DNA from 2 places in the Bacillus cereus group sp. MYBK79-1 genome. Region 2 is predicted to be linked to the other one. Evidence: a T-box and tRNA genes for the amino acid it is inferred to sense, from the RefSeq annotation. Region 2 holds a T-box; the other holds one or more tRNA genes.

Region 1 (5,436 bases), on a different contig from region 2:
CTTCGGGTTCGGCAGTTCGAATCTGCCCCCCTCCACCATTCTTAATTAATGGGCTATAGCCAAGCGGTAAGGCAACGGACTTTGACTCCGTCATGCGCTGGTTCGAATCCAGCTAGCCCAGCCATTAAGAGCCATTAGCTCAGTTGGTAGAGCATCTGACTTTTAATCAGAGGGTCGAAGGTTCGAATCCTTCATGGCTCACCATTTTAAATAAATATGCGGGTGTGGCGGAATTGGCAGACGCACTAGACTTAGGATCTAGCGCCTTTGGCGTGGGGGTTCGACTCCCTTCACCCGCACTTTTAATAAAATAACTCAAACATGTCTTGCGGAAGTAGTTCAGTGGTAGAATACAACCTTGCCAAGGTTGGGGTCGCGGGTTCGAATCCCGTCTTCCGCTCCAATTTTCAATATGACATGCCGGGGTGGCGGAACAGGCAGACGCACAGGACTTAAAATCCTGCGGTGGGTGACCACCGTGCGGGTTCGACCCCCGCCCTCGGCACCATATGCGCCCGTAGCTCAATTGGATAGAGCGTTTGACTACGGATCAAGAGGTTAGGGGTTCGACTCCTCTCGGGCGCGCTTTTATTTACGGGAAGTGGCTCAGCTTGGTAGAGCACCTGGTTTGGGACCAGGGGGTCGCAGGTTCAAATCCTGTCTTCCCGATATTCCCAAAAACATGGGGCCTTAGCTCAGCTGGGAGAGCGCCTGCCTTGCACGCAGGAGGTCAGCGGTTCGATCCCGCTAGGCTCCACTTTATTTATTATATGTCTCGGAGGTATACCCAAGTTCGGCTGAAGGGATCGGTCTTGAAAACCGACAGGCGGTGAGAATCGCGCGGGGGTTCGAATCCCTCTACCTCCTCCATTTTCTTTTTAAATGGTTTAGATACATATAATAATAAATTTTTTATTTTTTCCTTCATGGAGGTATACCCAAGTTCGGCTGAAGGGATCGGTCTTGAAAACCGACAGGCGGCGAGAGTCGCGCGGGGGTTCGAATCCCTCTACCTCCTCCATTTTTTAAAAACATTATATTGTCGCGGGGTGGAGCAGCACGGTAGCTCGTCGGGCTCATAACCCGAAGGTCGCAGGTTCAAATCCTGTCCCCGCAACCAAATGGTCCCGTGGTGTAGTGGTTAACATGCCTGCCTGTCACGCAGGAGATCGCCGGTTCGACCCCGGTCGGGACCGCCATTTATGTTGGCTCGGTAGCTCAGTCGGTAGAGCAGAGGACTGAAAATCCTCGTGTCGGCGGTTCGATTCCGTCCCGAGCCACCATTTTTTTATGCCGACTTAGCTCAATTGGTAGAGCAACTGACTTGTAATCAGTAGGTTGGGGGTTCAAGTCCTCTAGTCGGCATCCTTTAGGGGCATAGTTTAAAGGTAGAACTGAGGTCTCCAAAACCTCCAGTGTGGGTTCGATTCCTACTGCCCCTGTTTAAAGTATATGGGCCTATAGCTCAGCTGGTTAGAGCGCACGCCTGATAAGCGTGAGGTCGATGGTTCGAGTCCATTTAGGCCCACCATATATATTATTCCGCAGTAGCTCAGTGGTAGAGCTATCGGCTGTTAACCGATCGGTCGTAGGTTCGAGTCCTACCTGCGGAGCCATGGCCCGTTGGTCAAGTGGTTAAGACACCGCCCTTTCACGGCGGTAACACGGGTTCGAATCCCGTACGGGTCATAAAAAAAGAGTCAGCATATTGCTGACTCTTTTTTATTTTGTAGAATCCTCCTTTATCAACTGATTTTCCTGAAATAAATAAAGGGATTTAGGAAAAGCTATGGTATGTATAAAAAGGAGGAGACAAAAATGACACGAGTGAGAGATATTATGAGTACTCATATTGTACATTGTACACCGCTAGACAATGTATATGAGGCTGCTGTAAAGATGAAAGAAGAATCGATTGGATTGATTCCAGTTGTTGAAAATGAACAAGTTGTTGGGCTTGTTACGGACCGAGATTTAGTTGTTCGAGGGATTGCTGAGAAACATCCTGGATCTAATAAAATTACAAATGTAATGACAACAAACATTGTTTCAGTCTCTCCAGATGATTCTATTGAAAAAGCTACAGAGTTAATGGCACAGTATCAAATTAGACGATTACCAGTAGTTGAGGGTGGTCAACTGGTTGGGATGCTAGCACTAGGTGATTTAGCTATAAGAGAATCGGCAGATGATCAAGCTGGATTTGCTTTAAGTGAAATTTCGGAGCATACGGAATGAAGAGAGACTTTCATTAGTGGGATAAGTTACGTATAAAAATCAGATGCATTATTCTAGTATATATGGATTAAACTAATATGTTAGCATGATGTATCTGAGCCATTATATAATAAGTGTATAGTTAGTAATTTCGACAGTTTATTTAAATTTGTCATTCTTAATTTTAAATAAGAGAAAAAATGATATACTGATAGATATAAGTATTATGAAAAATTTTGAATATAGCAATATTTATTGTTAATGATGTAATAATGGATTAATATTTCCTATGTAGATAAAAGGGAAGGGGAATTATATGAGGGCTATACAGCGCGATCCAAATTGGAATTTGGTTACAGATACATATATAGAGCCAAATAATTTCGCTGAATTATTTTCTTTGCTTGTACCTTGTCATCCAAAAGGTGAAGGGAAAGAACGGACTATATTAGTTTGGAAAGAAAAAGAATTTTATAAAGAAGAAAATTTAGCTTCATTTATCGTATATGGAATGAATAAAGTAAAGAATTTACCGCAGTTTCATAAAGATGAAATTCCAACTTTAGTACGTATTCTTCGTTTATGCCAAGAGATTGGTTGGTATGAAGAAGCAAATACTTTTATGGTAACTCAAGGACTATCTGAGTTTGTTCATACTTCATTGGAATATGAAACGTGGGATCTTTTGACGCAAGCGGTTGCTTTAAACTATTTAATTATTAAATATCGTATTGGTGAATTGACTGATGGGGATGTAGAAATTTGGGATAGAGTTAAATTTAATGAGAAATGTATAACGAATTGTAAACATCTATTATCTCATAAAGAAGTATTGGAATTTACATTCTTTTATATGTGTAAGAGAGCTAAATTACTATCAAAAGAACAATTGAATAGTGATATGATGAGTCTAGCGATGTATTGTAATACGTTTGTGTATGACTTATACACACATGACTTATTACGAAAATATCGTAAATGTACAGACTTCCTATCATATTATGGACCTAGTCAAGCGGTGTTAGCTTGTCAAAGAGCTGTACTTTCTCAAATTTCAGATCGATTAGACCCATTGAAAACTACTCATGTAGATGATTATTTATATGTAATGAAAGAAATGATGGAGCATATGACGATAGGAATAATGGATCGATATGATCATTTTATCGGAAAGTTATTATCATATGTGCCATTTTTCGAAATGATTCAAGTTCCACAACATGCATATTATTGTGAAGAATTATTGTATATTTGTAAGGGCATTGAATATAAAGAAGAAATATTACGCAATTATATATTTATACAATTACATGATTGTTTACCATCATTCTTTAAACTATTTCTTAAAAATAAACGTTATGCAACGATTCACGATATTCTGTTCTATTGGTGTGACGATGAGCAAAGAATGAGCTTAGAAAAAAAATATAATCTTAGTTTTATTTATGAAAAATATGCTTGCGGATAAAGAGCATTTTCTATATAAATTAAAAAGGATCTCAAGTTTATGTGAGATCCTTTTTTTATTAGTAAAGCAAGGAGAACGTAATTAAGACGAGAAATAACATGCCATAAAGGAGAAATTGTGCAGTATAACTTCCTTGTATACCAAAAAAACTATTTATTTTTGCATATAAATTCAATATATATTTTATCGGATTATCTTTGAAAGATTGGTACAAAGTGTCTCCTCTTTCTAAGCTTCTTGTTCGTGTTTTTTGTTAGTAGGAACATGAATGTATCTAGCTATGAATAATAAAACAGCCATAAAAAATACAGGAAATACGGTAGATAAATAAAAACCATTACTAATAATATTTGCTATTAGGGCACTTAATAGAAAGATGGCATTATAAATATGGGCAATTTTTTGTTTAAGTTGAACTTGAAAAGATTCCATCATAATTTCTAAAGCAACAAAAGCAATGATAATAGATAAAAATACAGTATTTGTATTGTAAATGATTAAACAACAGATTAAACCTAAAAAGGCTAAGTATTCAATTAAGAGAGGTATATTGATATTGCGTGACATACAATTTACCTAACTAAATATGGCAGTGGGTTTACTGCATTTGTTTTTTCAAAATTCCATTCTCCATTGTGTAATTCAAAATGAAGATGTTGCCCGTATGAATGACCTGTGTTTCCCATATGACCTACTAATTGTCCAGCTTGTACTTGATCACCAGCTTGTACAGTGCGATCTTTCATGTGAGCATAGACTGTTGTATATAATTTCCCGTTTATTTGATGGGCGATGAACACAACATTGCCATAGCTAGCTGAATAATATGATTTCACAACTTTGCCTGCAGCCGCCGCCTGGATAGAGACATTACCTGGAGCTGCAATATCTATACCGTAATGCATCTGTTCCCAACGCATATCAAAGGTTGAGCTAATTCTTCCTTGAGTAGGGAATTTGAAAACTGCTGGAATGGAAGCAGTTTGGGCTTTTTGAACTTGTGCTTGATTTTGCACTACATAATGTTTTGCCACGTATCCGTATCCTGTGCCAAAACGAATTTTATACCAAGTTCCTACAGTTTCCACTACTTGTAGTTGTGTTCCATTTTGTAATGAACCAAGTAGTGCACTACTTGTACTAGCGGTGCTACGTACATTAAGTTTAGGTGTTGCAACTGTGTATTTTGTATTATTTTGAACTGTGATACCTTTTACTAAAGGCTGTGAACCATTAGAAACGAATGCTTTTTGTACGTAACCTGTTTTGCCATTATGTAAAATTTTATACCAATCGCCTTGTTCTTCTTGAATGGTAACGAATTTTCCATTTGGTAATACATCTAAAATTGAAGATTCTAAATTAGGTTCAGATCGAACATTTAATGCATTGGCATTAACGATATATTGATTATTAGATTGAAGTTTGTTTTTTAGTAGAATAGAATCTTTTTGTACGTAACCTACTTTATTATTAACAGATACTTTATACCAACCATTAGTTGTTTCAAGTATGTTCACCTTCGTATTAAAGCGAATTGTATCAATTGATGAGCTATTTGCGTTATCTTTTGTATGTAAGGCTACCTGATCGACTTTTACATATCCAGTTTTCACATTAGATAATTGTTCAGCGTTGGCTGTTTGTACATTTGTTTCTCCCATAGAAGGAAGTAAAGAAGCAATTGCGACAGTAGTTGCTGTTAAAGCAGTAGCTTTCATATTCATATAATAGAGACCTCCTCTAGTTGT
Region 2 (22,492 bases):
CTGGGATGAACATCATATGTGGATACGTTTGAATTGATTTATAACCATCGTTTACAAGAGAACCAAGTGATGCGAATGGTGGCTGAATACCTAAACCGATGAAGCTTAAGAACGCCTCACCAAACACTGCTGTTGGAATTGTAAACATTGTCATTACGATAATTGGTCCCATTACGTTCGGAATTAAATGTTTTACAATTAATTGTGTATTTGTTGCACCTAATGTACGAGATGCTAATACGTATTCTTGATTTTTTAATTTCAGGATTTGTCCACGAACGATACGCGACATCCCTATCCAACCTGTAATTGCCATTGCGAGTGTAATTGACCATATACCAGATCCCATAATGATTACCATTAAAATAACGATGATTAAGTATGGAATACCATTAATAATCTCCATAATACGTTGCATAATATTATCTACTCTACCGCCATAGAACGCTGAAATACCTCCATATGCAACCCCAATTACTAAGTCAATTGCTGCTGCTAAAAGAGCGATATATAATGATACGCGCGTACCTTCCCATGTTCTTGTCCATAAATCGCGTCCAAGATCATCTGTACCGAACCAGAAATACTCTTTAATATCACGTTTTTCATATTGGTCAACACCATATTGATCTGTACCGTCAAATGGTAGCCAATGAACATTTTCAATAACAGGAATTTTCGGTGGTAATTTCGCACGACCTAAATCTTGCTCTTTATACGAGTGCTTACTTACCATCGGTCCTAAAATTGCTAGTAATATAATAAGCGCTAATAAAATGAATCCGAACATTGCTCCTTTATGTTGGAACAAACGTCTTCTTACATCTTGCCAAAACGTTAAGCTTGGACGGGCAATGACTTCATTATCCACATTATTTTGATTGGCTTGTTGAAATAAGTCTGGAGATAATTTTTGTACATCTTTCATCATTTTTTCCCTCCCGCTAAACGAATTCGAGGATCAATAATTCCGTATAAAATATCGACAATGAAAATAACTAAGATGAAGATCGCACTATAGAAAATTGTAGTTCCCATAATAACTGTATAGTCATTTACTGTAATAGATTTAACGAACTGTTCCCCTAGTCCTGGTACAGCATAAATTTGCTCAATAACTAATGTACCTGTAATTAACCCTGCAACCATTGGTCCTAAAATTGTTACAACTGGAATTAACGCGTTACGAAGTGCGTGCTTGATAATGATAACGCCTTGGCTAATTCCTTTCGCTTTCGCTGTTAAAATGTAGTCAGCTTGCATAACTTCAATTAACTCTGCACGAGCAAAACGTGCGATTGTTGCGATAACTGCCATCGATAAAGCGATTGTAGGCATGACTGTAAACTCTGGTCCTTTCCAGAATGCTACTGGGAACCATCCAAGTTTTACCCCTACGAAATATTGTAGTAATGCGGCGAATACGAACGATGGTACCGACATCCCGAGTACGGAAATAATTGTCGCCCCATAATCGACCCACGTATTGTTACGAAGCGCCGCAACGATTCCTAAAATTAAACCGATAAATGTACCTAATATAATCGCTTGTAAACCAAGTTGTGCTGATGGTCCAATGCGATCCACAATCATATCTGTTACTGGACGGTTATCATATTGGAATGATACCCCTAAATCACCTTTTGCTAAGTTACCTAAGTAACGTGCATATTGAACTGGTACTGGATCATTTAAACCATATTTTTCAAGAATGATTTCTTTTTGTGCCGGTGATAGCTTCTCCTGGTTTTTAAGCGGAGAACCCGGAAGTAATTTCATCAAAAAGAAAGTCAGTGTAGTAATTAAAAATAATGTCAAAGCCATGTACACGAAACGTTTTAATACATAACGTCCCATAGTCAAGCACCTCCCCGTTTTTCTCAAAAGCAATAAGATAGTTTAAAATATTCTTACTTTTATTTTTTTAAAATAAGAGCATATGCCCATCATAGGCATATACCCTTATTCATGATGGAAACCATTTTTAGTTTTTGAGTTCAACCCACTTGTAGCTAAATTCCCCGCCATATTTATGTTCTAATAGGCCAGTAATTGAACCGCGTTGTAAATATGCTTTTCCAGGTTGATATACTGGAGCAATCGCTGCATCTTCAAGCAATTGTTTTTCTGCCTTTAATAGCGCATCCCAACGAGCTTGTACATCAACTTCTGTTTTCGCTTTTTTAATTAAATCATCATATGCTGCATTTGCATAATTTACTTTGTTTTGCGCATTACCTGTCGTATACATTTCAAGGAATGACATTGGGTCCATATAGTCTGGGCTCCATCCCGCATACGACATCGCATAATCTCCACTTGCTTCAAGTTTTAATTTCTGTGCAAATGGCTGCATTTTTGTTGAAACTGTTAAACCTGGTAAGTTCTTTTCAAATTGGCCTTTTAAATACTCTCCGATTTTTTTCGCATCATCAGTATCAAAGTTTAATAGCTCTAACTCTACTTTGTCTACACCAAGTTCTTTTTTACCAGCTTCCCAGTATTTTTGCGCTTCTTTAATATCCTCTTTTATAAGCTTTCCGTTTTCTTCACGGAAGTCTTTTCCATTCGGACCTTTTGCTAAGCCTTTCGGAACAAAACCATATATTCCTTCTGAACCATCGTTTAAGATCACTTTCCCGATGTTTTCACGTTCAAAGGACATTGCAATTGCTTTTCGGATATTTTTATTTGCTAAAAATTTATTCTTTTCATTTAAGCGAATAAATTGTGTAGATGGTCTCTTAATCGTTTTAAAGTCAGCATCTGATTTGTATTTATCTACAAACTCTGATGTTAAGACTACACGATCAATTGCTTTCGTTTCATATAAATTTATAGCAGTTGAACGATCCTTAACAATATTGAAGTTTATTTCCTCAAGTTTTACTTCTTTATTTTCCCAATACGTTGGATTCTTCTTCAGTTGGAAACTTTGTTCATGCTTCCATTCATTTAATACGAATGGACCATTATAAAGTGTCGTATTGGATTCTAATCCAAATTTTGCGCCTTGTTCTGTTACAAACTTCTCATTCAAAGGATACAACGTTGGATAGACTGTTAAACTTACAAAATAAGGAACAGGGTTATCTAATTCCACTTCAAGTGTATGATCATCAATTGCCTTCACACCAAGTTCTTCAACTGGCAATTCTTTTTTGTTAACTTTCTCCGCATTTTTAACATCAAATAGTATGTAAGCAAACTTGGCACCCGTATTTGAATCTACAGCTCTTCTCCAAGAATAAACGAAGTCCTTCGCTGTTACAGGTTCACCATTAGACCATTTCGCATCTTCACGTAACTTAAACACATACTTTTTGCCATCCTCTGATTTCTCATAAGATTTAGCGACACCTGGAACAAGTTTATCGTCTTTCCCCAGACGATACAATCCTTCCATTGTGTTATTCATGATGTTAGAAGATGTTGCATCTGTTGATAATGTCGTATCCATAGTTGGAATTTCAGCTGTCTCAGTTAAATTTAACACTTGCTTGTTTGAGGATTTTTCTTTTGCGCCTGCTTTATTATCCTCTTTTTGGTAACTACAAGCTCCTAACATACTGACAGTCAGCGTCGATGCAAGTAATAACGGTATCTTTTTCTTCATGTTGTGTTACCTCCCCTAATTGCACTTCCTGTACCCTCACTTGTAAAAAAGTAGAATTGAAAGAATAATCTCCAAGTTTCTACAATTTTCATTATACATATAATATAACAATTGTGAATATAGTTTTTTGTTTTTTTGTTAAAATTTTTAATAAAATGTTTATTTTTTTATTTTTTTGTAAAGGGATACGTTAACATTGCTACTATCATCTTGAAATCAGACCTTTAATTGCGTATAATTTTCAAAAAATTAATTCTAGTACATATTATAGCTTTTATAGTATAATAATTCTAGTAATATTTTGACGGAGGGGAATATTTTGAATAAAGTTTTTTTTCATACTTGTATACTAATTTTCATAGCGATAATCGCTTCTAGTATTGGCGCATTCCTCGTTTCATCGCAATTTTTGTTGAATTTTGTCAATATATCGTTTTATGTCGCACTATTTTTTATTCTTGTTGGCGGTTTTTTATTCATATTTCAAAATGGATTTTTCAATGTAACAATTTACGCCTTCCAAAGAGTATTTGGTACGAACAAAAAAATTGAGTCTTTAATTGAAGAAGTAGAGGAACCTGTCGATAAGAAAGAACGTATTTATAAAACATATTCATTCAAATGGACGTATCCAATTTGTATTACCGGTATCGTTCTTGGGTTGTTCTCGACCCTCATTAGCTTTACTATTTTGATGTAGTTTGCAAACACTATCCCATATGATATAATAATCAGCAAAACATTTTGTTATAAAACTTTAGTTCTTTCATATTAAAAGAGCTCAGGTAACAATAAATAAATTTATATGTATGCGATGATAAAGAAGAGTACATATTGAGGCAATTTCAGAGAGCTTGTGGCTGGTGTGAACAAGTAATTGTACAGTATGGAATGGGCTTTTGAGCACCAAACCGAACCGAAAGTAGTAGGCTTTGGCGTTATATCCAAACGTTATTATGGATTAGAGAGATTTCACAGTAGTGAAATAATTAGGGTGGTACCGCGGTCCATTCGTCCCTATAGTTTTTTGGGATGAATGGGCTTTTTTGTTTGCCTTCTCTTCCCCATCACGCATTCAAATTTAGGAGGAATTACTTATGTCAGTTATCTTTTCTGGTATTCAGCCGAGTGGAACGATTACACTTGGAAACTATTTAGGAGCTATGAAGCAATTTACAGAGCTTCAAAATGAACACGACTGTTATTTCTGTATTGTAAACCAACATGCGATTACAGTACCTCAAGATCCCGTACAACTTCGTAAAAACATCCGCAGTCTTGCTGCACTTTATGTAGCATGTGGCATCGACCCTGAAAAAGCTACTTTATTTGTACAATCAGAAGTACCAGCACACGCTCAACTAGGATGGATTATGCAATCAGTTGCTTACGTTGGAGAATTAGAACGTATGACGCAATATAAAGATAAAGCATCGGGTAGAGATTCAGTTCCAGCTGGATTACTAACGTATCCACCATTAATGGCTGCTGATATTTTACTTTACAACACTGAAATCGTACCTGTTGGTGATGATCAAAAACAACATATGGAATTAACACGCGACCTAGCAGAGCGTTTCAACAAACGCTTCCGTGAAGTATTCACTGTTCCTGAAATTCGCATTCCAAAAGTAGGAGCTCGCGTTATGTCATTAACAGAACCTACGAAAAAAATGAGTAAATCTGATTCGAATCCAAAATCAATGATCAGCATGCTTGATGAACCAAAAACAATTGAAAAGAAAATTAAAAGTGCTGTAACTGATTCTGAAGGTATTGTGAAATTTGATAAAGAAAACAAACCTGGCATCTCTAACTTATTAACAATCTACTCTTCATTCTCTGGAAAAACAGTTGAAGAAATCGAAGCAATGTATGAAGGAAAAGGATACGGAGACTTCAAAGGCGACCTAGCACAAGTAGTCGTAGAAGCAATTCGTCCAATCCAAGACAAATATAACGAACTAATCAACTCACCAGAACTAGACGAAATTCTAGACAAAGGTGCCGAAAAAGCCAACCGCGTTGCATTCAAACAACTACGCAAAGTAGAAAACGCAATGGGACTAAGTAGAAAACGTAGGTAACATATAAAGCGGAAGCGGCTCGCTTAGAATGTGAGGGGGATGGAGCTCCTGACGTAGAGGCGCTTTTGCCTCGCAGGAAGGCGCGAAGCCACCGAACATTCTTGCCGCCGAAGCTAAGCTATAACAAATTAAAAAAACCGCCAATCGGCGGTTTTTTTAATTTACCTTTTGCTCGTTTTCCATTTCCCATAACTTTTCAAAAAATGGCTGTCCTTTTACGAGGCGCTCGCATAATTGTTCGTGCTTTTCAGACCAGCCTGTTTTCGCTTCATCGTACAGTTTAGCCCAAATATCTTCAAATTCCATATGTTGAACCATTCCGTATGCTGATGGATCCCACTCTGTGAACCAATAGCGAATTTCTGCTGTGTTTTTCGTTGTATGTAATTGATCTAACGCCATAAATAGTAATTGTTTAAGCTGTCTTTCTTTACGAGTTAAGCCATTCATAATGAAAGGTGATGGTGATAAAATATGATGTTCTTTTTCCATTTCTTCTACTTGGAACTCATACTTTTCTGCTTGTACGCTTTCTACCATCTCATATACCATCTGCTCTTGGCGCGGTATAAGTCTGCTCTTTCGAATTGGTACATTGTAACCAATTGTGTCGATCGCAATAATTCCTTTTCCATCTGTAACTACAAAGCAATACTCTTGCTGCAAACGTTCATGATTTTTACGAATATAAGCCTTATGATGTACGTCTTCCAACAATTTTTGCGGAAGCTCTAACAATTCGTCCTCGATGTAATGATATAATGTGGAATCTACTTTTAATAATGGCACTTGATCTAATAGCTCAATCGTATCATCTTTTCGCCATTCGTAAAAATGACAAACGTTATACCCATTCTCTTCACCTTCAAACCAATTTACCCATACATCATGTAGATATAACATTCACTACCCCTCACTTCACTACTGTTTGTATCAATCATTATGTTCAATTTTGCTAAACTTTATTCCACCTAAGGAAATATATTCTAATTATTATTTTTTCTTCTATTAATACTAAAAAAACAGGAAATAGAGCTCCTGTTTTTTATATATGAAATGTATTTGCTTTATTCAATATTTCTTTCGCATCTATAGATAATAAAGAAAGTGTATCTATAGATGCGGAAGCTACACAATCTTTGACAATATGAAATCCAATTGCGTAGCCAAGCATCTTCGGATAAGAGTGAAATCCATTTAATAAGATGTCATGCTCCCTTGTTCCTCGTTTTATACTTATTCTTTCATGCACAACGTTTTTCCAATAATAAATAGCCTCTTCTTTTGAAAGATACGTCGTCCACGGTGCATTGTTTTTTTCTGAATATCTTTCCGTTACCGCTTGCTCAGCTAGCCCTTCCATAATCATCGTATCAAGTAATGTATATTCTGTTTCTTTCGTCTCAATTTGATGTAACCTGCATATGTGATGATATTCATGTGCCAATAACACTTTTAATTCTTCCACCGAATTCCGTCCACATACGAATAAGAAAATAACGTGACGCATAGATAATCCAGCTCTACCGTTATACTCTTCTTGTACAGTTCGATTATAGGAATCTGATAATAAAATAAAGACAGGGACATCCGGACCTTTTAACCAATTTTTCAGTTTCTCATACTCCATACGTAACTCTTTCCAAATTCCCTTCTTCTCTAACTCTTTAATTTCTTGTTCTCCTCGCATAACCGGGCGATACATACCTTTAGAAATTAAAAAGCGATACAACCTTTCTTTTGGCAGCGGGACATACTTCGTAAACTTCTCACACAGCTTTTCTGGCCGTCCATAATATAGGTGTAACCACTCAGCAGTTTCAACAATCCCCATCTTTATCCCTCCTTTTTCTTATGTATATGCAAAAAGAGAAAAAGGCGTAAAAATAAATAAGGAGTTTTTTCGCAATATAGTGCGAAAAAACTCCTTATTTTATCTATTATTTATACGATTTAAATACTAATACTGCGTTATGACCACCGAATCCTAGTGAGTTACTTAATACTGCATTTACTTCTTGTTGTCTCGCTTTATTCGGTACGTAATCTAAGTCACATTCTGGATCTGGTGTTTCATAGTTAATTGTTGGAGGAATTACTCCGTCTGTAATTGATTTAATTGAGAAGATCGCTTCAACAGCACCAGCTGCTCCTAATAAGTGACCTGTCATTGATTTCGTTGAGCTAATCGCTACTTTATACGCGTGCTCACCGAACGTTTCTTTAATTGCCATCGTTTCATACTTTTCATTCGCATCCGTACTTGTACCGTGCGCATTAATGTAATCAATATCTTCTGGCTGTAGACCTGCGTCCGCTAAAGCTTGACGCATTGCACGCACGCCACCTTCACCGCCAGGAGCCGGCATTGTAATATGGAATGCATCACCAGTTGCACCGTAACCAGCGATTTCCGCATAAATGTGAGCACCACGAGCTAATGCGTGCTCTAATTCTTCAAGAATTAAAATACCTGAACCTTCACCCATTACGAAACCGCTACGGTTTTTATCAAATGGACGGCAAGCTGTTGCTGGATCTTCATTAAATGTTAATGCTTTCGCTGAACTAAATCCGGCAAATGCCATACTTGTCAACGGCGCTTCTGCTCCGCCTGTTATCATTGCATCAGCATCACCGCGCTGAATTGCTTTAAACGCATCACCAATTGAGTTTGCACCAGATGCACAAGCTGTTACTGAACAAGTGTTAATTCCTTTTGCACCTGTTGCGATCGATACTTGACCTGCTGCCATATCTGGAATCATCATCGGTACGAAGAATGGACTCACGCGGCGCGGACCTTTCTCAGTAAAAATCTTAAATTGTTCTTCGTATGTTTCCATACCGCCAATACCAGAACCAATCCATACACCAATTCGAGGTCCGTTTTCTTCTGTAATTTCAAGCTTTGCATCTGCAACCGCCATTTTCGCTGCTGCTACTGCATATTGTGTAAAGCGATCCATACGGCGCGCTTCTTTTTTATCAATATATTTCTCGACTTCAAAGTCGTTAATTTCTGCTGCTACTTTTGCTGGAAATAGTTCCGGATCAATTCTTGTAAGTCGTCCGATTCCAGATACACCCTTTTTAATGTTTTCCCACGCTGTTTCAACATCTGTTCCGATCGGTGTAACAGCTCCTAGTCCTGTAATTACGACCCTCTTTTTTTCCATACAAAATACACTCCTTTTTTTCTCTCAGTCCTTATTTACCCCAACGAAGAGCAACTGCTCCCCATGTTAATCCGCCGCCGAAACCAACAAGTATAATTAAATCACCATCTTGAATACGTCCATTTTGCAATTCCTCTACCATTGCAATTGGAATTGAAGAAGCTGATGTATTACCAAACTTTTCAATTGTCATACTCATTTTTTCTTGTGGTAAATTTAATCTCTCTCTTGCAGATTCCATAATACGAATATTCGCTTGATGCGGTACTAAGAAATCCACATCCTCTTTCGTAAGACCAGCTTTATCCAGCACGCGAAGACAAGATTCACCAAGTTGACGAACAGCAAATTTAAAGACTTCTCTGCCATTCATCATAACATACTCGTCTTGATAAAGATGCTTACCGCCACTTCCGTCTGCTCCTAATTCGAAAGATAGAACGCCTCTTCCTTCTGAAACAGCTCCCATTACAATAGCACCGGCTCCGTCTCCAAATAGTACTGCTGTATTGCGATCATTCCAGTCTACAATTTTAGATAGTTTATCACTACCAACTACTAATACATTTTTATAAGTTCCCGTTTGAATAAATTGCTGCGCTGTAATCATTCCGTACATAAAACCAGCACATGCTGCACCTACATCCATTGCAGCTGCATGTTTCGCTCCAATCGCTTCTTGAATGACACAAGCTACCGCTGGAAATGCACGATCTGGTGTTACTGTTGCCACTAAAATAAGATCGATTTCCTCTCCGCTAACCCCTGCATCTTCAAGTGCTTTTTTAGCAGCCTCTACGGCCATATATGAAGTATCTATTGTATCATCGGCAATGCGTCTTTCTGCAATTCCCGTTCTCGTACGTATCCATTCATCGGATGTATCCATTATTTTCTCTAAATCGTGATTTGTGACTACTTTTTCTGGCACATATCTTCCGATCCCTAAAATGCCCACGTTCACATCGCAGCCCTCCGTTTTATATCAATTATTATGACTTGGTACTAATTTTAAAACATAAATGTATTTTTGTCTAGAATATATTTCAGCTAAAACATAAAGCTAGGCATTATTCACTTTATTGTTTATTAAAAGAAACAGAAACATACCTTTCCCTGTTTCTTTCGAAATATAAAAAAGCCCGAACCGCTTCTATTTGCGTTTCGGGCCTCTCTTCCACCTAAAAAGATGCTTTTTATTCTTGATCTGCTTTCCTTCTAAACTAAGGAGTTCTCCTCACTACTTTTCCTTTATCCTCTTCATATCTCTGGTTTTGCCCCAGTCGAGAATAAAAAAAGGCCCTGACCGCTTCTATCCACGGTTCGAGCCTTTCTTCCATCTAAAAAGATGCTTTAGCTTTTTATTCTTTTTCTGCTTTCCCAAGCTCATATGCTTCGTTCATAACTTTCATCAATAACTCTAATACTGGTTGTGCTTTCTCCATATCAAGCGCAATTCCATTCGAATCTAAGATGGCCTTTGCTTCTGGTAAATGCTTCATTGCGATTTGTAAAAATTGCATGCTTTTCTCATTCATATTACGTTCTTCCTCTCCATTAAAACTTTCACATACATAGTGTAACACGCTCGTTACCCTTCGTATAACTCTTTATATTTTTTCATATGTGCCAATTGTTTATTTAAACCGTATTCTAACGGGGTATTTCTTTTTATCGAAATAACCTCTACAGTTTCATCTCTTTCTCCCTCATTCTCTTTATTCACTTTATCCTCTGCACGTAAAAGGTTCATACCTTTTTTCCATAATGATTTTTTACCACTAAGTAAATTGTATATGCCAAAATGCTCCTCGTTCAATCCATTTTCCCATAAGTATTCACATACATCTTCCACGTACAGTAGATCACTTCCGTCTTCTTCGCTCACATAATGGCACTCTTTCTCATCCAGTTCTGATAAAATGAGCTGATGATATATCATAAAAGATGGTTGCCATGGTCCATATAATGTAGGAACTCGAAATACACTATATTGTGCCTCTCCTTTTTTCAATCCTTCTTCCACTTTCGAAAATAGACGTTTATTTTCAGATTCATCTGCGTTCCCTATTTCAATAGAGGAAATTAGATTTAACTTCAATTTCTGTTCTGCACACAGCCTTATAATCCGCTTTAAATACTGTAATATAACTCTTTCATTCCGAAAGCCATTTTGTTGATTTGGCTCATACAAGCAAAAGTAAACCGTATCGAACTTCTCTTCTTCTACTGATCTCCATCCATCTTCATCTCTTATCGAATAATACGTAAATAACGCATTTCGCCCAATTAACAATAACTTCTCTTCATTAATTTTTGTCATATTCTCGAATTCATCAAAATCAAGACCGTACACTTCTACTTCCTCTGCAATCATTTTATTCACAAGGTGATAACCTACAAACGTAAGTGCACCTATAATTAGCACGCGCTCCATACCACCAACCCTTTCTCCTTGAAACAAATAGCTCCTCATTTATGTATATGGGAGCTTCACAATTCTTCTTCATATTTTTTAAAGAAATCAGTCGTTTGCCTAACCATTTTATATTTCACATCTTGCAGATGGAATAGGACAGAAGTATCGCATTGATTGAATTGCCTCATTTTCTCATATTTACGTAACAACTGTTTTCTCCCTCTTTTTTCTTGTGTTGATACGAAAACTTTAACAGGTACACAAGATGGAAGAAGCGTAAATGTTTTCTTATTTATTTTGGACTCCAATTCTTCTTCTTTGGAATCATACGCCAAACTTAATTCCTTCACTAATCTTTTGTAAAAAAACTTATGCTCTTTCTCAAACTCCACATATTCTGGTAAATCTAAACACGGATTTAACATAATGACAGAGCGTATACATTCAGGGTATTTGTTCATCATTTCAAGTGCTACAAGTGCCCCCATACCATCTGCCATAATGTGCATTTTCGCATTTAATGTCTCTTTTCTCAAAACAACATCATATAAGCGTTTTGCTAAACGAACAGATTGGTCGTTTCCCCAATGCCTTCCGTATAAATTAGAAGAAAAGACCGTGTAGCCTTCCTCAATAAGGCCATGTAAAAAATAAGATCTTCCTGCATGCTGTGTCCATAAACTTGTACCATTCTCAATAAAGTAGTTGTAATCACCAAGAAGCATTACAGAAAATCCATTTGGCTTCTCCGGTAAATAAATGACACATGGTTCTTTTTCTAAGTAAAAAAAACGTTCCGTAATACTCATTTTTCCCCCGCCTTATTTTCTAAACGTATAAAAGTACTCTTCTATAATGTATGAACGGAATGCAAATTTGCGTTGAAAAATCTACAAATATTTTTCTATATTCTTTTTTCAATTGTGTTACAATAAGGACAGATTGAACGAATAGAGGTGTAAAATATGCGTTTCATTTGGGCATTAATTTGGTCGTTCGCGCTTGTACATATGATGAGCTACGTAATTGGCTCTATGACTGGCGGTACATACGATTTTAACCAAGCGTCTATTTTCTCAGTTGTTCTTGCGGTATTAGTACTAGCAATTTCAGCTGCAATTCCAAACGAGCCAGTAGAACAACACTAAAAAAAGAGTCCGGATTTTATCCGAACTCTTTTTTATTTTACTTTACATGAACGACTAATTCGTTATTTTCTACATCAACCACTACATGACTATTGTCAGTAATCGTTCCTGCAATTAATTCTCTCGCTAATTTCGTCTCAACTTGACGCTGTACATATCGTTTTAATGGACGAGCTCCGTACATCGGATCAAAGCCAGCTTCTACAACAAATTCTTTCGCTGCGTTTGTTAATTCTACTGTAATATGACGGTCAGCTAAACGACCTTGTAATTCTTTTACAATTTTATCAACAATACCTTTAATTTCATTCGTTGTAAGAGGTTTGAATAAAATAATTTCATCGACACGGTTTAAAAACTCTGGTCGGAAATGTCCTCTTAATTGTCCCATTACAAGTTCCCTTGATTCCTCTTTAATTGAGCCATCTGCTTCTAATCCATCTAACAAATGAGCAGATCCAATATTTGAAGTCATAATAATAACCGTGTTTTTAAAGTCTACTGTACGTCCTTGCGAATCTGTAATGCGTCCATCATCTAACATTTGTAATAAAATGTTAAATACTTCTGGATGTGCTTTTTCGATTTCGTCTAACAAAATAACTGAATACGGTTTACGTCTTACTGCTTCTGTTAATTGACCGCCCTCTTCATATCCAACATATCCAGGAGGCGCACCAATTAAGCGTGACACAGCGTGTTTCTCCATATACTCAGACATGTCGATACGAATCATTTGCTCTTCACTATCGAATAAAGACTGCGCTAACGTTTTTGCAAGTTCTGTTTTACCAACACCTGTCGGTCCTAAGAAAATGAAGGAACCAATTGGACGGTTCGGGTCTTTAATACCAGCGCGTGCACGAAGAACTGCGTCTGATACTAAGCTTACCGCTTCCTCTTGTCCGATGACACGCTCTGATAAAATTTGCTCTAAGCGTAGTAATTTCTCACGCTCCCCTTCAACAAGTTTTGCGACAGGAATACCAGTCCAGCGTGAAACAATATCAGCAATCTCTTCTTCACTGACTTCCTCACGTAATAAACGATTTTCTTGTTTATTATGCGCGCCCATTTCTTCCGCTTCTTTTAACTCTTTTTCAATCGCAGGAATTTTCCCATGGCGAAGTTCCGCTGCTTTATTTAAATCGTAATTACCTTCTGCCTCTTCTAATTCGCGGCGCAGACGCTCTAAATGTTCACGTAAGTCACGAACTTTGTGAATATCTTCTTTTTCTTTCTCCCATTTCGCTCTCATACCACTTGCAACTTCTTTTAAATCCGATAATTCACGTTGCAACGTTTTTAGACGTTCTTGGCTACCAAAGTCCTTCTCTTTTCCAAGAGCTGCTTCTTCAATTTCCAGCTGCATAATGCGGCGCGTTACTTCATCTAATTCTGTTGGCATAGAATCAATCTCTGTTCGAATCGTTGCACACGCTTCGTCAACAAGATCAATTGCTTTATCTGGTAAGAAACGATCTGAAATATATCGATCTGATAAAACAGATGCTGCTACAATCGCGCGGTCATGAATATTTACACCGTGATAAATTTCAAAACGCTCTTTTAAGCCGCGTAAAATAGAAATTGTATCTTCAACAGTTGGTTCCTCTGCTAATACTTGTTGGAAACGTCTTTCTAGCGCCGGATCTTTCTCAATATATTTACGATATTCGTCTAACGTTGTCGCCCCAATGCAATGCAGTTCACCACGCGCAAGCATCGGTTTTAACATATTTCCTGCGTCCATCGCACCTTCTGTTTTACCAGCACCGACGATTGTGTGAAGTTCATCAATGAATAATAAAATGCGGCCTTCGCTCTTTTTAATTTCATTTAATACAGCTTGCAGGCGTTCTTCAAACTCACCACGGAATTTCGCTCCAGCTACAAGTGCACTCATATCTAATGCAAAGATGGTTCTATCTTTTAAGCCTTCTGGTACATCCTTTTTCACAATACGCTGTGCTAACCCTTCAACGATTGCTGTTTTACCAACACCTGGTTCACCAATTAAAACAGGGTTGTTTTTCGTTTTACGTGAAAGAATGCGAATTACACGGCGAATTTCACTATCACGGCCGATAACAGGGTCAATTTTCCCCGCTCTTACTTCCGCCACTAAATCACGGCCGTATTTCTCTAACGCTTCATAAGTTGCTTCTGGATTTTGACTAGTCACTCTTTGATTCCCCCGAACTGTCATTAAAGACTGTAATAAGTTATCTTTCGTAATATGAAACCTTGTAAGTAATTGATTTATATCGCCTTTTTCTTCAGAAAAAGCAAGCAATACATGTTCAACCGAAATGTAGTCATCTTGCAATTTCTCTGCTTCTTTTCCTGCTCTTACAAGTAGTTGTTGCAGAGCACCTGTTATATATAATTTGCCTGTTTCTGCACCGCTCCCCGTTACAGAAGGCTTTTTCTTAATTAAACTTTCGGCACCTTGCTTTAACGCTTCTATATCGACATTCATTTTTTGAAAAATACGTACTGCTAGCCCATCTTGCTCTTCTAATAATGTAAACAAGAGATGAACAGTATCTACTTCTTGATGATGATGAGATACCGCTAAAGACTGGGCACTCATAATCGCCTCTTGTGTTTTTGTTGTCATTTGATTTAAGTCCATCTTTACAGTCCTCCAAATGTTTGACTTTCTTTGACCTTTGATTTGATTATACGCCAACCTACTTTTTTATACAATAATTTTGCTTATGTATTTTCAAACTTATTATCGGAAAAAGAAAACAGGAACATTCATTATAGAAGTGGTAAATGAATTATAATATGCAACGACAAAAAAGCCGCAATAATGATTGCGGCTTCTGTTACGGTTTTCTTTTATATGTCCACTGACGGTTATGATTCGTGTTATCTGGAAACTTTTCACCCGCAGTTAATTTCACCATTTGCGGGTCTTTCACCATACTTCCTGTTTCACCAATTTCTACATAAATGCCATCATTCGGCGCTTTTTGCCCAGAACGAAACCTGCGATTTTGTCCCATTTCCATTCTCCTTCCATGACGTCTTTGCCTCATTAGTATATCCATTTTAAACGAAAGCTTTTCTGTCATGTTTAGGAAACAAGTACTACATTTCGTTCTTGTACATATACATGAATGACACAAACTTAGGAAGGGATTTCTTTCCTGTTTGTAGAAAAAAAAGAAACCAACCTACTATAGGCCAGCTTCAAAGGAGAGTCAAACATATACGAGAAGATTACATGTTCATTATAAGCTTCTTCATACGAGCAATGTAACCCTTTTCACAATTTGTACATAATGAAAGAAACATTGTTTGAACTTTCTAAAAAGATGTTGACTTTTCTTAATTTCCAGCGAGAAATAGTAGACACCGTAGCACTTTGCGACGTAAGATGGATATATAGTGAACTTTCCATCTTTGGTGTTCTCATCCAGTTTAACCTCTTATTTCTGCATATTAAAACGGAAATACAGATAAAAACAAAAAAATTATTATAAGAGGTGAAATTATGAACAAACAGCATTTAATCGCATTAGACTTAGACGGTACTTTATTAACAGACAACAAAATAATTTCCACTCGAACAAAACATACAATTGCAAAGGCAAAGGAACAAGGACATATTGTCGTTATTTCAACAGGACGTCCATTCCGAGCTAGCTATGATTACTATAAAGAACTTGGCCTTAATACACCAATCGTAAACTTTAATGGCGCTTACGTACATCATCCTCTTGATTCAAAGTGGGGCACACATCACTCTCCTCTTGAGCTAGCAACAGCCCAAGAAATTGTCCGAGCTTGCTTTGATTTTGGCGTAAGAAATATATACGCTGAAGTAATGGACGATGTGTATGTTCGTGAAATTGATGAAGATAAAAAACATATTTTCGAATTCGGCTCTCCAAAGATTTTTACAGGAGACTTATTAAATATTTTAAACGACCATCCAACTTGCTTATTAATTGACGCACATGACGAGCATTCTAGTGCAATTCGTCAACATTTAACTGATATGCATGCTGAAGTGATCGACCATAGAAAATGGGGCGCACCTTGGCCGATTATTGAAATTGTAAAAAGCGGGTTAAATAAAGCTGTCGGATTACAAAAAATTTCTAGTCATTACAACATTCCACAAGAGCGAATTATCGCTTTCGGTGATGAAGATAACGACTTTGAAATGATTGAATTTGCTGGTCACGGCATCGCAATGGGTAATGCAATTCCTGAATTAAAATCACTCGCAAACCATACGACATTAACGAATGAAGAAGATGGTATTGCACTATATTTAGAAGAGGTTCTTGGATTGTAATCTAAAAATTCCCTGCTTATAGTTTCTCGCCAAACGCTCATACTATTATTAGACGCAAAAGTCAGCGCGTCGATTGTTTTCAGCTAAATAAAGGGGGTTTTTCGAATGGGTAAAAAGAACAAATCAAAACGTTTTATCCAACAAGGAGCCGATGCTGTAATGAAGCATGATGCAAGATTCCCATACCGTGGTACATTAGCTGAGGCAGAAAAAGCGAGAAGTAACTCTTCTTTTGGAGGGGTCTAAATGGGGAACTTACTATTCCAACAAGCTAGAGATGCTGTTGCAAATGCCGTATCTTGTTCAAGTGGCACCGAACAACAAGATCTCGTTTATAGAGCAAAAAACGCTTTGCACTCTGCTTATGCAAACTCTTCAACAGCTGAAAAAGTTCAGCTACGTGAAATGCAGGAGCAGTTGCAAAACATTACGAATTTACATTAAAAAAGAGGACCAACTTTGGTCCTCTTTAATCTTTTCGAAACAATCCAAACACCCCAACCGTTTGCAGTACGTTTGTAAATGCACCCGGGTCCACTTGTTTAATAACCCTCTCTAATTCATATAACTCGTAACGCGTAATAACAATCATTAACATTTCCTTATTTTCATTCGTATACGCACCTATTGCTGGTATAGTTGTAATCCCCCTCACTAAGCGCGAATGAATCGCCTTTCGTACATCCGCCCCATTCTTCGTAACGATTAATGCAGTAATTTTCACATGACGCGTATGAATTGCATCGATGATTCGCGTTGACACATACAAAGTTACCAAAGTATACAATGCTTTTTCCCATCCATACACATAGCCAGCAGCGATAATAATCAGTGCATTAAAGAAGAAAAAATACGTACCGACAGGCTTATCTTTAATCTTTGATAAAATCATGGCGATAATATCTAAACCACCTGTAGAAGCCCCCCACTTCAACGCAATCCCCACACCTATTGCCGAAATAATCCCGCCAAAAATCGCATTTAATATGATGTCGTTCGAAACTGCTCTAACTGGGATAATTTCTAGAAACAAAGTCATAAATATAACGCAAAGAAAACTGAAGAAAGTAAAAGCCTTTCCAACCTTTTTCCACGCTAAAATAACGACGGGAATATTAAATAAGCTAAACAATACCCCCGTTGATATATGAATAGATAAAAAGTCACCTAATATTTGTGATAACAATTGAGACAATCCAGCAAAGCCACTCGCGTACACTTTCGCTGGCGTCAAAAATAAATTCATTCCAATCGCATTCAACAAACCTGCGATGATTACAACGATTAACTTCTTTATAAGTTCAGCATAATTCAACTTCAAATCCATTTCTAATCCACCCTTATTATTCATGAATGCACTGCTATACATAGTCTTTACGAAAAAGGAAATGATAAACGTACAACGTTTAGAAATGGAGTTGATACATATGCCACATACGAGTGATAACGACAAAAAAGCACGCGATAATAATGCAAAGCGTACACAAAAAAATGAACAAGAACAAAAAAATATTCAGCAAGGTAAGCGTGCCTATTCTAAAAAGACCGATCACCTTTGATCCCATCGTACATCAACAATATTGTTGATGTACTTTTTTTACATTTCTCAGGAAAAAACATTAAAAATTCACTTCATGTTCACTTCTATATTCTACAATAGCGATAACATATTCGGATGAGGTGTTAGCATGAGAGGGAAACACATTTTCATTATTACTGCACTAATAAGTATATTAATGCTAGCTGCTTGTGGACAAAAAAACAGCTCAGCTACAGTCGCTACAGCAACAGACTCAACCATTAAGAAGAGCGACTTCGAAAAACAGTTGAAAGATCGTTACGGAAAAGACATGCTATACGAAATGATGGCACAAGACGTTATCACAAAAAAATATAAAGTATCTGACGATGATGTAGATAAAGAAGTACAAAAAGCGAAAAATCAATACGGAGACCAATTTAAAAACGTATTGAAAAACAACGGTTTAAAAGATGAAGCTGATTTTAAAAATCAAATTAAATTCAAACTCGCTATGAATGAAGCAATTAAGAAAAGTGTTACAGAAAAAGACGTGAAAGACCACTATAAACCAGAAATTAAAGCGAGCCATATTTTAGTAAGCGATGAAAACGAAGCGAAAGAAATAAAGAAAAAATTAGATGCTGGTGCTTCATTTGAAGAATTAGCAAAGCAAGAATCACAAGATCTACTATCAAAAGAAAAAGGCGGAGACCTTGGATATTTCCATTCAGGCAGAATGACACCTGAATTTGAAACAGCTGCCTATAAACTAAAGGTCGGACAAATTAGCAATCCCGTTAAATCACCAAACGGTTATCATATTATTAAATTAACTGATAAAAAAGAGTTAGAACCCTATGATGAAGTGAAAGACTCTATTCGCAAAAACTTAGAAGAAGAACGTATTGCTGACCCTACATTCGGTCAAAAATTGATACAAAAGGAATTAAAAAAGGCAAATATTAAAATAACTGATAGTGACTTGGAAGATACATTTACTTTTGTGCATGAGCAAGGAAATTAAAAAAGCACGATCTTATTGGAAAAATAAGATCGTGCTTTTTAATCTTTCATCAATATTTTTAACTTTTTCTTCAAGCTTTTATAATGCCAATTGATATGATCTAATTCTATCTCTACTTCAATTAGCGTATCTATTAAGTCTTCTTTAGATTGATGAGAGTTTATAATATTTTCAAGTAATTTTTCAAAACTTTTACTACTCTCATATATATCATTTAAATCGACCGCTACTATTTCACGTTCTTTTTCAGGGGATAATACGGAAAGTCGTTTTATTAATTGTTCTAGTACATTATCTGGCATTATCATACCTCCTTTTCTCTAACACATTATATGCACCTCACAATTAACCACGGATACCATAAGATTTCTTCTGCTTCAATTTCTCTATTATCAATTAAATGGATAATTTGTTTTGCATCTTCATAATTATCAACGAGTGATAAGTCATTTAATTTCTTGCCAAACACTTTAAAGTCCGCTTGTAAATTATTGAAAATAAATGAGTAAAATCCATTAGACTCATAACCGCATATATCAAATCCTAATATCCCATCATTCTTAACATCAGTAGGTAATGAACTTTTGAGAAAACCATATATGGAAACTTTACAGTCATTTTCTTCCCGCTCATTCATTAAAAAGTCCATCCGATACTCTTCTGAAAGATTTAAGCCGATAACTTCTAAGTTTTCTATCCCCTTTAAATAATTTTTCTTAAAGAATCTCGCATCCTCTAAATTTTTAAAAACATTCGGCCAGACAAACCTTTCTTCTTCCGTTAGTGTATCTAAAAAAGTTTGAGCACTTTCATGCCCTTCTTTACTAATCTCTAACCTTCTATTTATTATCTGAGCAATAGGATCATTTTTATTTGAATTACACCAAGGAAAAAACCAATAATCTGGAAATGTAGGGCGAACCCCATTACATATCGTTAAAATTGTTTGTGATAGCCCCTCGATATTACATTCTTTATAGATAAGCTCCCTTTCGTAGGAAATTATGAGGTATCCAGCACTATAATACTTCATTTACATACCTCTTTTCTTTTCAATTAAATTTAAATTCACACTCTCTTTCATATAGATGTAACTATCTATCCTTTCTATATTTTTTAAAATATCCCTCTTCCAATGATTCTCTTGTGGTAAACAAAAAAGAACTATCACTTCCCTAATAAACCTAGAGAAAAGATAGTTCTTTGTAGTCTCATTTTACTTCTTAAAGTACGTCCAACCTTCTTCTTGATAAACTTTTTCTTCTTTCATCAACTTACCAAGCGCACGCTTAAACGCAGCTTTACTCATATTGAAGCGTTCTTTAATGTCTTCTGGGTGGCTCTTATCCCAAAACGGCATTGCTCCGCCTCGTTCTTCCATATATGCATAAATTACAGCAGCATCATCTTCCATTCCTTCTTCTTTACGAGGAAGAAGTGAAATGTTAATTGTACCGTCATCTTTTACATCAATAATACGACCCGTTACACGTTCACCAATGCGTACTTGTTCTTTTCTTTCCGTATGGTGTAAGAAAGCACGGAAATGCTCATCAGTTAGTATGAATGAACCAACTTGAAGTGAACGATACACACGTCCATTTACGTTTTTATTACGCATAGATGGCGTCGCATCTACGATAATCTCTTGCATATCACTGTCTCTTGCCGGAAGAGCAATAAGTCGATCACGATTCGTTAATTTTAACGTACAATATAATTCGTCTCCAACTTCAGGCCATACTGGCATATAAATTGGGAACTCATCAGCTGGGATTAGTATATCTTTTGATACACCAATATTAACAAACACGCCTAAACTAGGAATAACTTCTACAACCTTTACCCAGTTCCAATCAAAAGTTGTAATAAGTGGCTCCTTCATTGTTGCTGAAACACGATTTTGATGATCAAGGTATAAGAATACATCAATCGTATCGCCTTCTTCAATTTCTCCAACTAATTCGTTTTTATGTAGGAAAATTTCTTCTTCTTCATTCCCAACCATATATCCGATTTCCGTTTCACGTAAAACAGTTACCTGTTCAATCGCTCCTAATTGTAAATACATATTTTTAATTCCCTTCTCTATATAAAGTGAAACTTTAATCAGTGGGGGTTTTGTTCCTTCCCACTGATTATCAACCCTCACCAATCGGGCGTTTACGGCAGTGGATCTCCCACTTAACTTCTTTGCTCTAACTGAATGCCCGTTAATGCGGGATAACATTATCTTTTTTATCATTCCAAACAAAAGTTAATTATAACACGATTTCCCCTTTATTTGTCCAACAGCCCAAAATTCACTATAATAAAATGAGGTTACATGATTATAAGTATGAAAACACTTAAGTCTAAGCTCGTTTTCAGCTATACTTTAGTATGTACAGTACATAAAAAGATTAGAAATTTATTTGGAGGTGCTAACTATGGCAAAAGAGAGTTCTTTTGACATCGTTTCGAAAGTAGAATTACCTGAAGTAACAAACGCAATTAACATCGCATTAAAGGAAATCCAAAACCGATATGACTTTAAAGGAAGTAAAAGTGATATTAAATTAGAAAAAGAAGTATTAGTTTTAACTTCTGACGACGAGTTCAAATTAGACCAAGTAAAAGACGTTCTAATTGCTAAACTTGTAAAACGTAACGTTCCAATTAAAAACTTGGATTATGGAAAAGTTGAAGCTGCGACTGGTAACACTGTTCGCCAACGCGCAACACTTCAACAAGGTATCGATAAAGATAACGCAAAAAAAATTAACAACATTATTAAAGAAATGAAATTAAAAGTAAAAACACAAGTACAAGATGACCAAGTACGTGTTACAGCGAAAAGCCGTGATGACTTACAAGCAGTCATCGCAGCAGTTCGCAGTGCTGATTTACCGATTGACGTACAATTCATTAACTACCGCTAAAAAGAAAAACATCCTCTACACAGAGGATGTTTTTCTTTTTAGCGAGTAGGGAAACTCACAATCGGATAGTTTGCATAAAGTGAAACTTTAATCAGTGGGGTTTTCCTCATCCCCACTGATTATTAGCCCTCACCAATCGGACTTTTATGGGCAGCCCGCCCCCCACCTAACTTCTTTACTTTCGCTGAATTTTGAGGTGGGGGTCTTACTGCCCATTAAAGCGGGATAAATCAAGGAAGCCCTTTTGAAAATCGATGC

The links. The T-box of region 2 lies ahead of trpS (tryptophan--tRNA ligase). A T-box ahead of a tRNA ligase gene usually reads a tRNA of that ligase, here a tRNA-Trp.
Positions count from the first base shown of each region.
Region 1: it encodes a tRNA-Trp, which carries the amino acid that the T-box ahead of trpS (tryptophan--tRNA ligase) is inferred to sense. The anticodon was not compared.

Region 1 is NZ_JBQAEO010000003.1:244-5,679, forward strand. Features, by position in the region: tRNA gene ACTFOB_RS06755 (tRNA-Tyr) at 1-38, shown strand, start outside; tRNA gene ACTFOB_RS06760 (tRNA-Gln) at 50-124, shown strand; tRNA gene ACTFOB_RS06765 (tRNA-Lys) at 129-204, shown strand; tRNA gene ACTFOB_RS06770 (tRNA-Leu) at 219-299, shown strand; tRNA gene ACTFOB_RS06775 (tRNA-Gly) at 329-403, shown strand; tRNA gene ACTFOB_RS06780 (tRNA-Leu) at 420-508, shown strand; tRNA gene ACTFOB_RS06785 (tRNA-Arg) at 512-585, shown strand; tRNA gene ACTFOB_RS06790 (tRNA-Pro) at 596-669, shown strand; tRNA gene ACTFOB_RS06795 (tRNA-Ala) at 685-757, shown strand; tRNA gene ACTFOB_RS06800 (tRNA-Ser) at 778-870, shown strand; tRNA gene ACTFOB_RS06805 (tRNA-Ser) at 929-1,021, shown strand; tRNA gene ACTFOB_RS06810 (tRNA-Met) at 1,044-1,120, shown strand; tRNA gene ACTFOB_RS06815 (tRNA-Asp) at 1,124-1,199, shown strand; tRNA gene ACTFOB_RS06820 (tRNA-Phe) at 1,208-1,283, shown strand; tRNA gene ACTFOB_RS06825 (tRNA-Thr) at 1,293-1,365, shown strand; tRNA gene ACTFOB_RS06830 (tRNA-Trp) at 1,372-1,442, shown strand; tRNA gene ACTFOB_RS06835 (tRNA-Ile) at 1,455-1,531, shown strand; tRNA gene ACTFOB_RS06840 (tRNA-Asn) at 1,542-1,616, shown strand; tRNA gene ACTFOB_RS06845 (tRNA-Glu) at 1,618-1,689, shown strand; gene ACTFOB_RS06850 (CBS domain-containing protein) at 1,819-2,238, shown strand; gene ACTFOB_RS06855 (DUF3965 domain-containing protein) at 2,534-3,685, shown strand; gene ACTFOB_RS06860 (hypothetical protein) at 3,914-4,252, opposite strand; gene ACTFOB_RS06865 (SH3 domain-containing protein) at 4,258-5,412, opposite strand.
Region 2 is NZ_JBQAEO010000025.1:32,190-54,681, reverse strand. Features, by position in the region: gene opp3C (oligopeptide ABC transporter permease) at 1-931, opposite strand, end outside; gene opp3b (oligopeptide ABC transporter permease) at 928-1,857, opposite strand; gene ACTFOB_RS24885 (peptide ABC transporter substrate-binding protein) at 1,985-3,616, opposite strand; gene ACTFOB_RS24880 (DUF3899 domain-containing protein) at 3,936-4,316, shown strand; T-box leader at 4,422-4,638, shown strand; gene trpS (tryptophan--tRNA ligase) at 4,714-5,703, shown strand; gene ACTFOB_RS24870 (YjbA family protein) at 5,860-6,606, opposite strand; gene ACTFOB_RS24865 (DUF2268 domain-containing protein) at 6,749-7,537, opposite strand; gene fabF (beta-ketoacyl-ACP synthase II) at 7,644-8,882, opposite strand; gene fabH (beta-ketoacyl-ACP synthase III) at 8,914-9,846, opposite strand; gene ACTFOB_RS24850 (ComZ family protein) at 10,244-10,420, opposite strand; gene ACTFOB_RS24845 (NAD-dependent epimerase/dehydratase family protein) at 10,474-11,346, opposite strand; gene ACTFOB_RS24840 (hydrolase) at 11,376-12,110, opposite strand; gene ACTFOB_RS24835 (YjzD family protein) at 12,267-12,449, shown strand; gene clpB (ATP-dependent chaperone ClpB) at 12,487-15,087, opposite strand; gene ACTFOB_RS24825 (YjzC family protein) at 15,287-15,466, opposite strand; gene ACTFOB_RS24820 (Cof-type HAD-IIB family hydrolase) at 15,958-16,767, shown strand; gene ACTFOB_RS24815 (hypothetical protein) at 16,873-17,013, shown strand; gene ACTFOB_RS24810 (DUF3813 domain-containing protein) at 17,014-17,211, shown strand; gene ACTFOB_RS24805 (YitT family protein) at 17,237-18,094, opposite strand; gene ACTFOB_RS24800 (DUF3941 domain-containing protein) at 18,195-18,326, shown strand; gene prsA (peptidylprolyl isomerase PrsA) at 18,456-19,313, shown strand; gene ACTFOB_RS24790 (hypothetical protein) at 19,352-19,615, opposite strand; gene ACTFOB_RS24785 (hypothetical protein) at 19,642-20,346, opposite strand; gene ACTFOB_RS24780 (CvfB family protein) at 20,530-21,384, opposite strand; gene ACTFOB_RS24775 (YajQ family cyclic di-GMP-binding protein) at 21,743-22,234, shown strand.